Regions from separate parts of the Variovorax sp. RA8 genome, predicted to be linked through region 3. Evidence: predicted binding sites of a transcription regulator. Region 3 holds the regulator's gene; each other region holds the start of a gene.
What was found. The regulator sigma-54, encoded in region 3, starts transcription at its own class of promoters, with help from an activator protein. The targets are predictions, from matches to a motif close to TGGCANGNAANCTGCTTT.
Positions count from the first base shown of each region.

Region 1: atzF (allophanate hydrolase) is a predicted target of sigma-54. The motif match lies at 3,496-3,513, and genes of this name have one in related genera.
Region 2: glnA (type I glutamate--ammonia ligase) is a predicted target of sigma-54. The motif match lies at 2,800-2,817, and genes of this name have one in related genera.

Region 1 is NZ_LR594662.1:435,870-441,376, forward strand. Features, by position in the region: gene E5P3_RS02020 (amidohydrolase) at 1-1,376, shown strand, start outside; gene E5P3_RS02025 (DoxX family protein) at 1,376-1,777, shown strand; gene E5P3_RS02030 (MFS transporter) at 1,770-3,368, shown strand; gene atzF (allophanate hydrolase) at 3,542-5,260, shown strand; gene E5P3_RS02040 (ABC transporter substrate-binding protein) at 5,274-5,507, shown strand, end outside.
Region 2 is NZ_LR594662.1:4,767,194-4,772,700, reverse strand. Features, by position in the region: gene E5P3_RS22455 (sterol desaturase family protein) at 1-924, shown strand, start outside; gene E5P3_RS22450 (EI24 domain-containing protein) at 1,047-1,919, shown strand; gene E5P3_RS22445 (competence/damage-inducible protein A) at 1,916-2,716, shown strand; gene glnA (type I glutamate--ammonia ligase) at 2,866-4,281, shown strand; gene E5P3_RS22435 (hypothetical protein) at 4,423-4,929, shown strand; gene glnL (nitrogen regulation protein NR(II)) at 4,929-5,507, shown strand, end outside.
Region 3 is NZ_LR594662.1:5,872,720-5,878,226, reverse strand. Features, by position in the region: gene E5P3_RS27995 (phospholipase D family protein) at 1-1,138, opposite strand, end outside; gene E5P3_RS27990 (RNA polymerase factor sigma-54) at 1,141-2,730, opposite strand; gene lptB (LPS export ABC transporter ATP-binding protein) at 2,745-3,527, opposite strand; gene lptA (lipopolysaccharide transport periplasmic protein LptA) at 3,542-4,228, opposite strand; gene E5P3_RS27975 (thiol:disulfide interchange protein DsbA/DsbL) at 4,425-5,069, opposite strand; gene E5P3_RS27970 (SPOR domain-containing protein) at 5,155-5,507, opposite strand, start outside.

The sequences.
Region 1 (5,507 bases), 5.4 Mb from region 3:
CACCCGGCGGAGAGATCGTGCGCGACGCGGCCGGCAACCCGACCGGCCTGCTCCTGGCCAAGCCCAATGCGAGCATCCTCTACGCCACGCTGGCCAAGGGGCCGAAGCTGCCCTTCGACTACCAGCTCAACTCCACCCGCCACTTCATGCGCGAGCTCAACCGATTGGGCGTGACCGGCGCGATCGACGCAGGCGGCGGCTTCCAGAACTTCCCCGAGGACTACCAGGTGATCCAGCAACTGGCCGACGCCGGCCAGCTCACCATCCGCCTCGCCTACAACCTCTTCACGCAGAAGCCCAAGCAGGAGAAAGAGGACTTCCTCAACTGGACCGCCACGTCGAACTACAAGCAGGGCGACGACTATTTCCGCCACAACGGCGCGGGCGAGATGCTGGTGTTCTCGGCCGCCGACTTCGAGGACTTTCGCCAGCCGCGGCCCGACATGGCGCCCGAGATGGAAGGCGAGCTCGAGGAGGTGGTGCGCGTGCTGGTGCAGAACAAGTGGCCGTGGCGCTTGCATGCCACCTACGACGAGACCATCGACCGCGCGCTCGACGTGTTCGAGAAGGTGGACCGCGACACCCCGCTCGCTGGGCTGAACTGGTTCTTCGATCATTGCGAGACCATTTCGGAGAAGTCGATCGACCGCATCGCCGCGCTGGGCGGCGGCATTGCGGTGCAGCACCGCATGGCTTACCAGGGCGAGTATTTCGTGGAACGCTACGGCGCAGGCGCGGCCGAGGCTACGCCACCGGTCAAGCGCATGCTCGAGAAGGGCGTGAAGGTGTCCGCGGGCACCGACGCTACGCGCGTGGCCTCGTACAACCCGTGGGTGTCGCTCTCCTGGCTGGTCACCGGCAAGACCGTCGGCGGCATGCAGCTCTACCCGCAGCGCAACTGCCTGGACCGCGAGGCCGCGCTTCGCATGTGGACCGAGAACGTGACCTGGTTCTCGAACGAGGTCGGCAAGAAGGGCCGCATCGAGGCCGGCATGCTCGCCGACCTGGTGGTGCCCGACCGGGACTTCTTCGCCTGCCCCGAATCGGAGATTGCCGACACCACGGCGCTTCTGACCATGGTCGGCGGCAAGGTGGTGTACGCCGCGGGCCCGTTTCAGTCGCATGACGAGGGCGCACCGCCGCCGGCCATGCCCGACTGGTCGCCGGTGCGCAGCTTCGGCGGCTATGCCGGCTGGGGCGACGCCGAGGGCGCACCGCTGCAGAAGGCCCTGCGTCACGCGGCCATGTCCTGCGCCTGCGCCAACAACTGCAAAGTGCACGGCCACCAGCACGCGACGGCCTGGAGCAGCAAGCTGCCGATCGCGGATCTCAAGAGCTTCTGGGGCGCGCTGGGCTGCGCCTGCTGGGCGGTGTGATGACGAGACGCTGGCAACCCACCCCCGCGCTGCGATGGATCGCCTTGCTGCTGCTGTGTGCGGCCTACCTGCAAGGCGGCTTCAACAAGGCCGTCGATTTCAGCGCCGCTGTCGGGGAGATGAAGCACTTCGGCCTGTCGCCCGCGGCGCCGCTCGCGATCGCTGTCATCGTGCTCGAGCTCGGCGCCTCGGCGCTCATCCTCACGGGCTTCCTGCGCTGGCTCGGCGCGCTCGCGCTGGGCGGCTTCACGCTGCTCGCGACCTTCGTCGCGCTGCGGTTCTGGGAAATGCCGCAGCCCGAGCGCTTCATGGCCGCCAATTCGTTCTTCGAGCACCTGGGCCTGGTTGGCGGCTTCCTGCTGGTGGCCTGGTACGACCTGAAGGAGCGCGCGAATGGCTGATCTCGCCGATGCCGCCAAGGCCGCGAGGCCGAGCGGCAGCTTCGCCCCGCTGCGCCAGCCGGTCTTCGCCGTGCTGTGGACCGCCACCGTGCTCGGCAACATCGGCAGCTTCATGCGCGACGTGGCGAGCTCGTGGCTGGTGACCGACCTCTCGGCCAGCCCCACGGCGGTGGCGCTGATCCAGACCGCGGCCACACTGCCGATCTTCCTGCTCGCGATCCCGGCCGGGGTGCTCTCCGACATCCTCGACCGGCGGCGCTTCCTGATCTTCGTGCAGCTGGTGCTGGCGGCCGTGAGCGGCACGCTGCTGGTGCTCTCGCACACCGGCGCGCTCACGGTCGAATACCTGGTCGCGCTGACCTTCGCCGGTGGCATAGGCGCGGCGCTGATGGGGCCAACCTGGCAATCGATCGTGCCGGAGCTGGTGCCGCGCAGCGACCTGAAGAGCGCGGTGGCGCTGAACTCGCTGGGCATCAACATCGCGCGCTCCATCGGGCCGGCCGCGGGCGGCCTGATCCTCGCGAGCTTCGGCGCCGCCGTGACCTATGGCGTCGACGTGCTCAGCTACGTGTTCGTGGTCGCGGCGCTGATCTGGTGGAAGCGCCCCGCCGCGGTGGACAGCGGCCTGTCGGAGAACTTCCTGGGTGCCTTCCGCGCCGGCCTGCGCTACACGCGTGCCAGCAAGGAGCTGCACCGTGTGCTGCTGCGCGCGGCCGTGTTCTTCGTGTTCGCCAGTGCGGTGTGGGCTTTGCTGCCACTGGTGGCGCGCCAGATGCTCGGCGGCAGTGCCGGCTTCTACGGCATCCTGCTCGGCGCCGTGGGCGCGGGCGCCATCGTCGGTGCGTTGGTCATGCCACGGCTGCGCGCACGCCTCGACGCAGACGGGCTCGTCCTGCTGGCCTCGTTGATCACTGCCGGCGTGATGGTCGTGCTGGTGTTCGGGCCGCCCAAGTGGCTGGCCGTGCTGCTGCTGTTGCTGCTGGGCCTGGGCTGGATCATTGCGCTGACCACACTCAACGGCGTGGCGCAGGCCATCTTGCCGAACTGGGTACGCGGCCGAGGGCTGGCGGTGTACCTGACCGTGTTCAACGGCGCAATGGCGGCCGGTAGCCTGGGCTGGGGCCTGGCCGCGCAGGAAGTCGGCGTGCCCTACGCGCTGGTGGCGGGTGCCGTCGGTCTGGTGACCGCTGCCTTGTTGTTCCACCGCGCCCGCCTGCCCACCGGCGAGTCGGACCTGCAGCCCTCGAACCATTGGCCCGAGCCGCTGGTGGCCGAGCCCATCGCGCACGACCGCGGCCCGGTGATGGTGCAGGTCGAATACCGCATCCGCAAGGAAGACCGCCCGGCGTTTCTCGACGCGATGAGGCGGCTGTCGCTGGAGCGCCGCCGCGACGGCGCATACGCCTGGGGCGTGACCGAGGACACCACCGACCCGGAGCGCGTCATGGAGTGGTTCCTCGTCGAATCCTGGGCCGAGCACCTGCGCCAGCACCACCGCGTATCGCATGCCGATGCCGAACTGCAGAACGAAGCCGCCCGTTTCCACATCGGGCCCCAGAAGCCCGTGGTGCATCACTTTCTTTCCATTTGATTCTTGCGGCCCCGAGCTGATCGAGAAGCTCGACGTGCCCTGATTGTTCGCCGGACGCGGTCATGGGTGTACCTCACCCGTCGGCGCGGTACACATCCGTCGGGGCATCCCGCATCCAGTGAGCCATTGGCACGCACCTTGCGTCTCGTCTTGTACACAAGACAGGATGCTTGATGATGGTGCATGAAACAGCCTCTCGTCGCAGCGGGACGCCGGAGCAAGCTGGGGGAGCGGCAGCCGCGCAGGCCTGGATCGCGCGGATCGATCCGCCGCTGCCCGGCGCGGCGCATGGCCCGCTCGCCGGGCTGCGCTTCGCGGCGAAGGACAACATCGATGTCGCCGGCGTGCCCACCACCGCCGCCTGCCCCGCTTTCGCGCGCACGCCGGCGGCCCACGCGCATGTGGTGCAGCGGCTGCTCGATGCCGGTGCAAGCCTGGCCGGCAAGACCAACCTCGACCAGTTCGCCTGCGGCCTCAACGGCACGCGCTCGCCCTACGGGGCGGTGCCCAACAGCTTCGACGCGCGCTATGTGAGCGGCGGGTCGAGCTCGGGCTCTGCCTGTGCGGTCGCGGCCGGCGAGGTGGACTTCGCCCTGGGGACGGACACCGCGGGGTCGGGGCGGGTGCCGGCCGGGCTCAACAACATCGTCGGCCTCAAGCCCTCGCGCGGCCTGATCAGCGCGCGCGGCGTGGTGCCGGCGGCGCAGAGCGTGGATTGCGTGTCGATCTTCGCGCCGACCGTGGGCCTGGCGGTGCGCGTGCTGCAGGCGGCGATGGGCTTCGACGCCGAAGACCCCTACGCGCGCCGGCTCGCGCTCGCCACGCAGCCGCTGCCTGCGCGCTTTCGCTTCGGCGTGCCGCGCGCGCCGCGCTTCTTCGGCGACACGCTGTCGGCCGCCGCCTTCGAGCGCGCGCTCGCGCAGATGCAAGCGCTGGGCGGCACGCCCGTCGCCATCGACTACGCGCCGCTGGCCGATGCCGCCGCGCTGCTCTACGACAGCGCGCTGGTGGCCGAGCGCTATGCCGCCGTGCGCAGTTTCTTCGACGTCAACGAGGACCAGGTCGTCGAGCCGGTGCGCGGCATCCTGGCCGCCGGCCGGCGCTACAGCGCGGCCGATTTCGTCGACGCCCGCACGCGGCTGCAAGCGCTGGGTCAGCGCGCAGCCGCGATGTGGGAAGACATCGACCTGCTCCTCGTGCCCACCGCGCCCGCCCACTACACCATCGAGGCGATGCGCGCGGCGCCGGTCGTGCTCAACCGCAACCTCGGCGAATACACCAACTTCGTCAACCTGCTCGACTACGCGGCGCTCTCGGTGCCTGCGAACCTGCGCGACGACGGACTGCCCTTCGGCATCACCCTGATCGGGCCCTGCGGCAGCGACCTGCAACTGGCGGAACTGGGGCAGCGCTTCCATCACGCCACGGGCCTGGCGCAAGGCGCCACCAGCCGGCCGCTGCCTGCGCCCGAGGCGCTGCCGATGGCGCCGCCGGAGCCCCTGGTGAAGCTCGCGGTCGTCGGCGCCCATCTCTCGGGCATGCCCCTGAACGCCCAGCTCACCGAGCGCGGCGCCACGCTGGTGGCGCAGACCTCGACCGCGCCGCAGTACCGGCTCTATGCGCTGCCCGGCACGGTGCCGCCCAAGCCCGGCCTGGTGCGCGTGGCGCCGGGACAGGGCGCGGCAATCGCCGTCGAGGTGTGGCAGATGCCGCTCGCGCACTACGGCAGCTTCGTCGCGCTGATCCCCGCGCCGCTGGGCATCGGCACGCTCGCGCTGGCCGACGGCAGCAGCGTGCAGGGCTTCCTGTGCGAAGGGCTGGCGCTCGAGGGCGCCGAGGACATCACGCATCTGGGCGGCTGGCGCCGCTACATCGAATCCCGCCAAGCTTGACAAGGAGTTCCCCATGAGCGCATCCCGACAGATCCCCGGTACTTCGCGCCGACGCGTGCTGCAAGCCGGCGCAGCAGGCATCGCGGCGCTGGCCGCGCCGGCCGTGCTCGCCCAGGCCGCGCCCAAGATCCGCATCGGCTTCTGGCCCGTGGCGGCCGGCCTGCCCTTCTTCGCGGCGGTCGACCGCGGCTACTTCAAGGAGGCCGGGCTCGATGTGGAGCCGCTCAAGTTCGCCGGCGCGCAGCAG
Region 2 (5,507 bases), 1.1 Mb from region 3:
GAAGCCGCGGTGCAGCCGCTGGTCTACGCCGTCGGCCTCGGCGGCTGGGTCGAGGACGCCTTCGACGGCACGGGCTGGCTGTTGGTCGGGCTGATCCAGATCGGCGTGCTGGTCGCGCTCATCGGGCCGCTGCAGCGATGGCGCCCGGCCGAGCCGGTGGTCGACCGGCCGGCCATCCGCACCGACGTCCTCTATACGCTGATCCATCGGCTGGGCTTGTTTCGCCTGGCCATGTTCTTCGCGGTCGATCCGCTGTTCGACGAGGTGCTGGGCGCGGTGCGTGCGGCGGGGTGGGGCTCCGTCCACCTCGACCAGCTCTGGCCGGGCCTGACCGACATTCCCTGGGTCGCCTTCGCCATCTACCTGGTGGTGCTGGATTTCGTCGAGTACCTCATCCACCGCGGACAGCACCGCTTCAACTGGTGGTGGGCGCTGCATTCGCTGCACCACTCGCAGCGCCAGATGACCATGTGGAGCGACAACCGCAACCACCTGCTCGACGACCTCATCCACGACTCGATCATCGTCGTGGTGGCCCAGCTGATCGGCGTGGCGCCGGGGCAGTTCATCGCCATCGTCGCCTTCACGCAACTCAGCGAGAGCCTGCAGCATGCCAACCTGCGCTGGAGCTTCGGCGCGCTCGGCGAGCGGCTCTGGATCAGCCCGCGCTTTCATCGCGTGCACCACAGCATCGGCATCGGCCACGAATCGAAGGGCCCGCGCACGCTCGGTGGCCAGAACTTCGGCGTGCTGCTGCCGTGGTGGGACATGCTCTTTCGCACCGTCAATTTCGAGGAGCGTTACGACCCGACGGGCGTGCGCGACCAGGTCGAGCCCGATGCGCATGGCCGCCTGCGGGATTACGGCCGCGGCTTCTGGTCGCAGCAGTGGCTGGGCCTGAAGCGCCTGGCCGGCCGCGGCTGAACAAGGGCGCACTGGAGCACCTTCGCCTTCGGCGACGGTGCTGTTCGCCTTCGAAGCGCCACGCGGCTCATGCGAGGGTCACTGAGCCGGCGTTCACGCGCTGGCGTTATCCTCTGCCCCCGATGCGTCTCCTCCTCGACTCCTTCTGGCGATCGGTTGCCTATTGCATGCACCCGCGGGTGATCGTGCTGTCGCTGCTCCCGCTCGGGCTCATGGTGGTGCTGGCGGCGCTGCTCGGTTACTTCTACTGGGACGCCACGGTTGCCTGGACCCGGGGGGCGCTCGAGGCCTGGCCGCTGCTGGCCAGTTTTTGGGGCTGGATCGGTCGGTTGTTCTCCGGCGACGTCACCTCCGTGGTCGCGCCGATGGTGGTGGTGATCGCCGCGACGCCGTTGCTCGTGGTGGTGGCGCTGCTGGTCGTCTCCGGCCTGATGGCGCCGGCGCTGACGCGACTGGTGGCCGAGCGCCGCTTCCCGGCGCTGGAGGAGAAGAAGGGCGCTTCCTTCGTCGGCAGCGTGTTCCGCTCGCTGGGCCTGACGGTGCTGGCGCTGCTCGCGCTGGTGGTTTCGATGCCGCTGTGGCTGATCCCGCCGCTGGTGCTGATCCTGCCGCCGCTGATCTGGGGCTGGCTGACCTACCGCGTGATGAGTTTCGACGCCCTCGCAGAGCATGCGAGCCCCGAGGAGCGTGCAACCCTGCTGCGCGCCCACCGGCTGCCCCTGCTCGGCATCGGCGTGCTGTGCGGCTACCTGGGCGCCGCGCCCAGCATCGTCTGGGCGTCCGGGCTGCTCTTCGTCGCTGCCTTCCTGGTGCTGGCGCCGCTCGCGATCTGGATCTATACGCTGGTGTTCGCGTTTTCCGCGCTCTGGTTCTCGCACTACTGCCTGGATGCGCTGGCCAAGCTGCGGGCGCAGCGTGCGGCAGCGGCCCTTCCCACCACGACGGCCGAGGCGGCGGACGCCCGCGCTGTCGCAACCCAATGGGGTGCTCCATGACCCGTCTCATCGGCCTGCTCGTCGTCGGCGACGAGATCCTCTCGGGCAAGCGCGCCGACAAGCACATGCCCAAACTGATCGAGCTGCTCGCCGCCCGCGGCCTGCAACTGGCCTGGGCCGAATACGTCGGCGATGAGCCGACCCGCATCACGGCTGCGCTGGGCCGCGCCTTCGCCTCGGGCGACATCGTGTTCTCCACCGGCGGCATCGGCGCCACGCCCGACGATCACACGCGCCAGTGCGCGGCCGCGGCGCTGGGCGTGCCGCTGGCCCTGCATCCCGAGGCCGAGGCCCTGATCCGGGAACGCATGCAGGATACGGCGCGCGAGCAGGGCACCATCTACGAGCCGGACCGCCCCGACAACATCCATCGCCTCAACATGGGCGTGTTCCCGCTCGGGGCCAGGATCATCCGCAACCCCTACAACAAGATTCCCGGCTTCAGCGTGGCTGACGTGCATTTCGTCCCCGGCTTCCCCGTCATGGCCTGGCCGATGATCGAGTCGGTGCTCGACGAACGCTACGGCCACCTGTTCGGCCACCACCGCTCGGTCGAGAAGTCGGTGATCGTCTACGGGACCATGGAAGCCACGCTCACGCCGCTGATGGAGGCCGTCGAGCGCGCGCATCCGGGCATCAAGGTCTTCAGCCTGCCCAGCGTCGACCACGCCGAGTACGGCCGTCACATCGAGCTCGGCGTCAAGGGGGACCCCCAGCGCGTCGATGCGGCCTATTCGCAGCTGCGCGAGGGCTTGCACAGTTTTAATGCGCGCCTAGGCCCTGAATTGGTGCGTTGATTTGCCAGGCACCAGTTTGGTTACAACTTGCCTGTTTTTGGGCGCACCGCCGGGGGTTGAATGGCCCTTCATGCCCCCGACAATGGCACAGAAACTGCATCTCGATCCCCGCTGTATTTCCAACCACTACCAATCCTAGGAGAAGCCTGATGGCTAAGACCGTCGCCGATGTACTGAAACTCGTCAAGGAAAACGAGGTCAAGTTCGTCGACTTTCGATTCACCGACACCCGCGGTAAAGAGCAGCACGTGACCGTGCCGGTCTCGCACTTCGACGAGGGCAAGTTCAACGACGGTCACGCCTTCGACGGCTCGTCGATCGCCGGTTGGAAGGGCATCGAGGCCTCGGACATGCTGCTCATGCCCGATCCGAACACGGCCAACATCGACCCCTTCTTCGAAGAGACCACCCTGATCCTGACCTGCGACGTGGTCGACCCCACCGACGGCAAGCCCTATGAGCGCGATCCGCGCTCCCTGGCCAAGCGTGCCGAGGCCTACATGAAGGCTTCCGGCCTGGGCGACACCGCCTTCTTCGGGCCGGAGCCCGAGTTCTTCGTCTTCGACGGCGTGCGCTGGCAGAACGACATGTCCGGCTGCTTCGTCAAGATCGAGTCCGAAGAGGCCTCGTGGAACACCGGCAAGGAGTTCGAGCACGGCAACACGGGCCACCGCCCGGCGGTCAAGGGCGGCTACTTCCCCGTCCCGCCGGTCGACAGCTTCCAGGACATGCGCTCCGAAATGTGCCTGGTGCTCGAGTCGCTGGGCATCCCGGTCGAAGTGCATCACCACGAAGTGGCGAACGCCGGCCAGATGGAGCTCGGCACCAAGTTCAGCACGCTGATCCAGCGCGCCGACTGGGTCCAGCTGCAGAAGTACGTGATCCACAACGTGGCCCACGCCTATGGCAAGACCGCGACCTTCATGCCCAAGCCCATCGTCGGCGACAACGGCTCCGGCATGCATGTGCACCAGTCGGTCTGGAAGGACGGCAAGAACCTGTTTGCCGGCGACGGCTACGCGGGCCTGAGCGACTTCGCGCTGCACTACATCGGCGGCATCATCAAGCATGCCCGCGCGCTGAACGCCATCACCAACCCTGGCACCAACAGCTACAAGCGCCTGGTGCCCGGCTTCGAAGCCCCGGTCAAGCTGGCCTACTCGGCCAAGAACCGCTCGGCTTCCATCCGCATCCCCTTCGTGGCCAACCCGAAGGGCCGCCGCGTCGAGGCGCGCTTCCCCGATCCGATGATGAACCCCTACCTCGGCTTCGCCGCCATGCTGATGGCCGGCCTGGACGGCGTCGAGAACAAGATCCATCCGGGCGAGGCCGCCAGCAAGGACCTCTACCACCTGCCCCCGGAAGAAGACGCGCTGATCCCGACCGTTTGCCACAGCCTCGACCAGGCGCTCGACTACCTCGACAAGGACCGTGCGTTCCTGACCAAGGGCGGCGTGTTCACCGATGCCTACATCGACGCCTATATCGACCTCAAGATGCAGGAAGTCACGCGCTTCCGCATGGCCACGCACCCGGTCGAGTTCGACATGTACTACTCCCTGTAAGGGCATCGCCCCTCCCGGGCGCCTTTCGGTGAAATAAAGGACGGCTTGCCGTCCTTTTTTCTTGGGGCGATGGCCCCCCGTGGCGGCGCCATCGAATTGCATGAAAATGCCATCCGGTTGCCCACTTTTCATACGATGATCATGAAGACTTCTTTCGTTTACCTGCTGGCCGCCATGGCAGCGGCCGGCGTTCACATGCAGGCCCAGGCGCAGCAGGAACGCGTCTGGCGCTGCGGCAACGAATACACCAACAACGCAGCCATGGCCCAGCAACGCGGCTGCAAGGTCATGGAAGGCGGCAACGTGACCGTGGTGCAGGGAAGCCGGCCGGTCGCTGCGGCCGCCCCCAGCAGCGGTGGCGCCGTGCGGGCCCCTGCCGGCAGCCCGCGTGTCGAAAGCGTCGACCAGCGCGCCCGCGACGGCGAAGCCCGCTCGGTGCTGGAGTCCGAGCTCAAGAAGGCCGAGGAGCGCCAGGCCCAGCTGCTCAGGGAATACAACAACGGCGAGCCCGAGAAGCAGGGCAGCGAGTCCCGCAACTACCAGAAGTACCTCGACCGCGTGGCCGAGATGAAGGCCGAGATCGCCCGTAACGAGAGCGACATCGCCGGCATCCGCCGGGAAATCGGCCGGCTGCCGGCCACGCGCTGATGGCCTTCGGCAAGTCCGCTGCCGCCGCCAAGCGCTTCCAGGCTTTCGACCTCCTTTCCACGCTGATCGCGGTGGTGCGCACCGACGGCTCGGTGCTCTTCGCCAATGCTGGCCTCGAGGACGCGCTGGGCACCTCGCGCCGTACGCTCGAAGGCTCGCAGTTCGGCGCCTGCTTCCACGAACCCCAGGTGCTGCGCACCGCCATCGACGGCGCGCGCAGCAACGACTTCGCCACGCTGCGCTACGAGGCCTTCCTGCGCCGCGTCAACCACGAGCTGATGCCCGTGCAGGTGACGCTCGCGCAGGGCGATCGCAAGGGCGAGCTGATCATCGAGATGTCGCCACTCGAGCAGCAAGTGCGGCAGGACCGCGAGGAGCGCCTGCTCGACCAGGCGCAGGCGAACAAGGAGCTGATCCGCAACCTCGCGCACGAAATCAAGAACCCGCTGGGCGGCATTCGCGGCGCGGCGCAGCTGCTGCAGATGGAGGTGGAGTCGCGCGACCTGGTCGAGTACACGCAGGTCATCATCCACGAGGCCGATCGCCTGCAGACCCTCGTCGATCGCCTGCTGGCGCCG
Region 3 (5,507 bases):
CGGCCAGCGAGTTGGTGACCACGCTGATCTTCATGCCGCGCCGGCGCACCTCGCGCATCGCCTCCAGCCCGCCCTTGCCGGGGATCAGGTAGGGCGAGACGATGGTCACGTCGGAGCGCCCACGGCGGATCTGCTCGATCACGTTGTAGCGCACGCTGTCGACGTCCAGCAGCGGGATGCCGCCATAGGTCACCTGCCTGCCGATCACCCGGTCGGGCGAATCGGCGTAGGCCTCTGCCCGGGTCCAGATCAGGTCCAGCCTGCCGGCCTTGATGTCCTCCACGAGGGGGCTGTAGCCCAGCACGTCGTTGGGTGCGGGCGGGCGCGGGGGTGGCGTGGTCTGCGGACCGCTCAGCGCCTCGAAGCGGCGCTGGCGTTCCTCGCGCGGCACGGAGGATGCCACCACGGTCTCAATGGGGCGCACGTACTCGCTGTTCCAGTATTGGTCGAACAGGCTGGCCAGCCGCGGGATGAGCGCCCCGGCGACGAAGGTGTCGAGGTCGATGAAATTGGCGCCCGCCGTCTGCGTGAAGTACTCGTTGCCGATGTTGCGCCCGCCGGCCACCGCCATCGCGCCGTCGGCGATGAAGAGCTTGTTGTGCATGCGCCGGTTCACGCGGCTGAAGTCGAACAGTGACGCGGAGAAGCGCCCGAGCATGCTGCCGCGCCCGGCCGGGAAGGGATTGAACAGGCGCAGCTCCAGGTTGGGCGTGGCGGCCAGCGCCAGCAGCAGATCGTCCTCGCCCGAGGTGTAGAGATCGTCCATCAGCAGGCGCACGCGCACGCCGCGCAGGGCGGCGTCGCGCAGCGTGCGCAGCAGGTAGCGGCCGGTCTCGTCGTTGTGGATCTGGTAGTACTGCACGTCCAGCGTGCGCTGGGCCCGGCGCGCCAGCTCGAGCCGGGTGTCGAGCGCGAAATCGCCGCCGGGCATCAGGCGGAAGCCGCTCAGGTCGGGGTCGGGCTGCGAGCTTTTCGCGATGCGGCCCAGCGCAGTGTCAGGAGACAGCGGCACCGCCCTGGAGGGCGTGCGCTCGAACTCGGCAGGCAGCACGGCACAGCCGCTGGCCAGGAAGAGTAGCGCCCCCAATGCCAAGCCCAGGCGCACCCACTGCGGCCAGCGGCTCCGGCGCGCGCGCATCGCTACAAGGCCTTGCGCAGGTTGGCAGGCGCGATGCGCAGCGCCTCGCGGTACTTGGCCACCGTGCGGCGCGCGCACTCGATGCCCTGCTCCTTGAGCATCTCGGAAACCTGGCTGTCCGACAGCGGCTTCTTCACGTCCTCGGCGCTCACGAACTGCTTGATCAGGGCGCGCACCGCGGTGCTGGAGGCGTTGCCGCCGGTCTCGGTGCCCAGCGCCGAGCCGAAGAAGTACTTGAGCTCGACCGTGCCGTAGGGCGTGGACATGTACTTGGCAGTGGTCACGCGGCTGATGGTGGATTCGTGCAGGCCCAGCTCGTCGGCGATCTCGCGCAGCACCAGCGGGCGCATGGCGAGCTCGCCGTGGACGAAGTAGTTCTTCTGCCGCTCCACGATCGCGTTCGACACGCGCAGGATGGTGTCGAAGCGCTGCTGGATGTTCTTGATGAACCAGCGCGCCTCCTGCAGCCGCTGCGACAGCGCCTGGCTGCCCTCACCCTTGTGCGCCTTCAGCGCGCCGGCGTAGATGTCGTGCACGCGCAGCCGCGGCATCACCTCGGGGTTGAGCATGACGCGGAACCTGGCGCTGGTGCCGTGGCCCACGCGCGTGACGATCACGTCGGGGATGACGATGTTGCGCTCGACGTTGGCGAAGCGGCGTCCGGGCTTGGGCTCCAGCCGCGCGATAAGCTGCAGGGCGGCGCGCACTTCCTCCTCGTTGCTGCGGGTGAGCGTGGCCAGGCGCTTGAAGTCGCGCTTGGCGAGCAGCTCCATCGGCTGCTTGCAGATTGCGATCGCGGTCCGGCGCACCTGCTTCTCGTCCTCGGTGTCGTCCTCTTCCTGCTGCGCGCGCAGCTGGATGGCGAGGCACTCGGCCAGGCTGCGGGCACCGACGCCGACCGGCTCCAGGTTCTGCAGCAGGCCGAGCGCGACCTGGAAGTGGTGCACCAGCTCGTCGAACTGTTCGTTGTCGTCGCCGGCCAGGCCGGAGGCCAGGGCCGGCAGCGAGTCCTCGAGGTAGCCGTCGTCGTTGAGCGACTCGATCAGGAAGCGCAGCGCGGCGCGGTCGTTCTCCTCCAGGCGCAGGCTCAGTGCCTGGCGATGCAGGAAGGACTGCAGCGACTCCTGGCTGCTGGCGAGTTCGGTCGCATCGGGGCGCTCGTTGTCGCCGGTGCCGCTGTTGCGCGCGGGCGCGTCGCCGCCCCATTCGCTGTCGTCCGGCGCGAGGTCGACCGTGCCGTCGCCTTCCCAGTCGGGCTCGCTCTCCGGGCCTTCGGCGGCCGCGGCTGTCTCGCTGTCGGCGGGGGAGGCCGGCGCACTGTCGGCGGACGCCGCAGCGGGGGTCGCGACGAACTCGGACTCGCTGTCGACCTGGCGGTCATCGTCGCGCACCGGCGCGTCGGCCGAGTCGAGCCCGAACTCTTCGCGCGGCGCCTCGTCGGCCGTGCGCTCCAGGAAAGGGTTCTCGTCGAGCATCTGCTCGACTTCCTGGCTCAACTCGAGCGTCGACAGCTGCAGCAGCCGGATCGACTGCTGCAATTGCGGCGTCAGCGCGAGGTGCTGCGAGACGCGCAGCGAGAGCCCTTGCTTCATTGAATGACAAGCCCTTACATCCGGAAGTGCTCGCCGAGGTAGACGCGCCGCACCTCGGCGTTGTCGACGATCTCCGATGGCGTGCCTTGTGCCAGCACATGCCCGTCGCTGATGATGAAGGCGTGATCGCAGATGCCCAGCGTCTCACGCACGTTGTGGTCCGTGATGAGAACGCCGATGCCGCGCTCCTTCAGGAAGTTGATGATCCGCTGGATCTCGATCACCGCGATCGGATCGATGCCGGCGAAGGGCTCGTCCAGCAGGATGAAGCGCGGCTGGGTGGCCAGCGCGCGCGCGATTTCGACGCGGCGGCGCTCGCCGCCCGACAGCGCCAGCGCAGGAGAATCGCGCAGGTGGTCCACGCGCAGGTCGTGCAGCAGCTCGCTCAGGCGTTCCTCGATGCGCTGCTTCGACAGCGGCAGCGGCCGGCCGTCGCCGTTCGGCTCGCGCTGCAGTTCGAGCACCGCGCGCACGTTCTCCTCGACCGTCAACTTGCGGAAGATCGAGGCCTCCTGCGGCAGGTAGCTCAAGCCCATGCGGGAGCGGCGGTGGATCGGCATGTGCGCGATCGGCACTCCGTCGATGCTGATCTCGCCCGCGTCCGCACGCACCAGGCCGACGATCATGTAGAAAGAGGTGGTCTTGCCGGCGCCGTTGGGACCCAGCAGGCCGACCACCTCGCCCTTGTCGACGCCCAGCGAGACGTCCTTGACGACCTTGCGGCTGCCGTAGGTCTTCTGCAGGCCGCGCGCCTCGAGGCGGCTGCCCGTCGCTTCGCCGGGGCCATGGGGGGCCATATCGGGGTCCGCCCTCACTTGCGTTCTTCCCCGCCGAGGGTGGTGGTCGAGCGCAGGCCGCTGCCGCTCGCCGGTGCTGCGGCAGGCGCCGCGGGCGGCCGGGTGCCGGGAGCCGGCGCCGAGGCGGCCGGCTTGGGCGTGAGGATGGCCCGCACGCGGCCGCCCTGCGCCGCGACGCCCGCATTGGGCGGCAGCGAGGAGCCGTTGACGGTGAAGGTGTCGTTGCTCTGGTCGTAGACGATCAGCGGCCCGCTGCTCTCGTCGTTGACGGTGGCGCCGTAGAGGCGGCGCATCACGGCGCGCCGGATGAATTTCACGTTGTCGGCACGGCTGTCGTACTCGATCACCTCCGATTCGCCCTCGATCCACTCGTCGGTGCCGGCGTCGCGCTTCTGCTTGTAATAGGCCAGCTTGCCGGGCGCTGCCGTGACCACGCCGTACTGGTAGCCCTCCGGGTCCTGCCGCACGTCGATGCGGGCGCCGCGGATGATGATCGTCCCCTTGGTCACCACCACGTTGCCGGTGAAGACGCTGGTCTGCTTGAGGTCGTCATAGCGCATCGCGTCGGCCTCGATGTTCATCGGCTTGGTGCGGTCGGCCTTCTCGGCCTGCGCCAGCGGGAAGAGCCCGGCCAGCATCAGGACGAATACGAAAGCACGACAGAAGTGGGTAGGGCGGAGGGGAATTGCGAACGAAGTCATAAAGGCACGAAACTTGCTGCGATTGTATGCGTGCTCACGAACCGGACTTCGAGCACCCGGATGAAAAATGGCCCCCACGCTCCCTCACTTCGTGTGGTCGCTGCCTCCCAAAAAAGGGGGCGTTTTTCATCTTGGGGCGGCCCGGCGATGAAAAAGCCCACCGAGGCGGGCTTGTTGCGGGGGAAGAGGAGCGGCCTCAGGCGCTCTTGCGCGCTTCGCCGACCAGGTAGTCGGTGACCTGCAGGGCGCGCTCCATGCTCTTTGCGAGGTCGCCATCCACATACCAGCGCCCGGCGATGCCGATCGAGGGCACGCCGGCGACCTGATAGGCGTCCTGCAGCTGCTTGGCGCGCTGGATCTTGCTTGCCACGCTGAAGGACTTGTACTGCTCGGTGAACTTGGCCTTGTCGAGGCCATTGGCGGCAGCCCAGTCGATGATCTGCTGCTCGCCCGAGAGGTTCTGCCGCTGCTGGTGGATGGCGGCGAAGACCTTGCGCTGGTATTCGTCGACCTTGCCCATGGCCTCGAGCGCGTAGTAGAGCTTCTGCTGCGGCTGGAAGCTGGCCTGGAAGGCGACCGGCACGCGCTTGAAGGCCACGTGGGGCGGCAGCTTCCTGATCCAGCTCTCGAGCGTGGGCTCGAACGCGTTGCAGTGCGGGCAGTTGTACCAGAAGAATTCGATCACCTCGACCTTGCCGGCCGGCGCATCGACCGGCACGCGCTTGTCGAGCACTGCGTAGTCGGTGCCCGCCTTGGGCGCCAGCGTCTGCGCGTGCGCGGGGGTGATCAGGGGAAGCAGCCCCAGCGAGGTGGCAGCCAGCGAAAAGTCACGGCGTTTCATGTGTAAGGTTCTCCTGTGCGGCTGACAGAGCCCGCGATGGCGCCGGGAGTTCCCCGGGGACGGCGCGGGCATCAAAAGACGAGGCTCAGCGCTGCACGCGCACCAGGGCTGATTCGAGGCCGCCGCCGTCGAGCCGTTCCTTGAGCCTGTCGGCATCTTCCTTCTTGTTGAAAGGCCCCGCACGCACCCGGTAGACGGTGCGGCCGGCCTGCTCGCGCTCGGTGACCCGCGCCTCCACGCCCATCAGCGAGAGCCTGGCGCGCTGCGTCTCGGCATCCTCGGGAGTGCGGAAGGCGCCGGCCTGCACGAAGTACATGAAGGGATCGCTGCTGCTGGGCGGGGCGACGGCCGTGGTGGTGCCGGCGCCCGAACGCGAACGTGCGAGATCGCCGATCGGGTCGTTGGACGGTGGCAGCGCGTTGGCTTCGGCCGGCACTG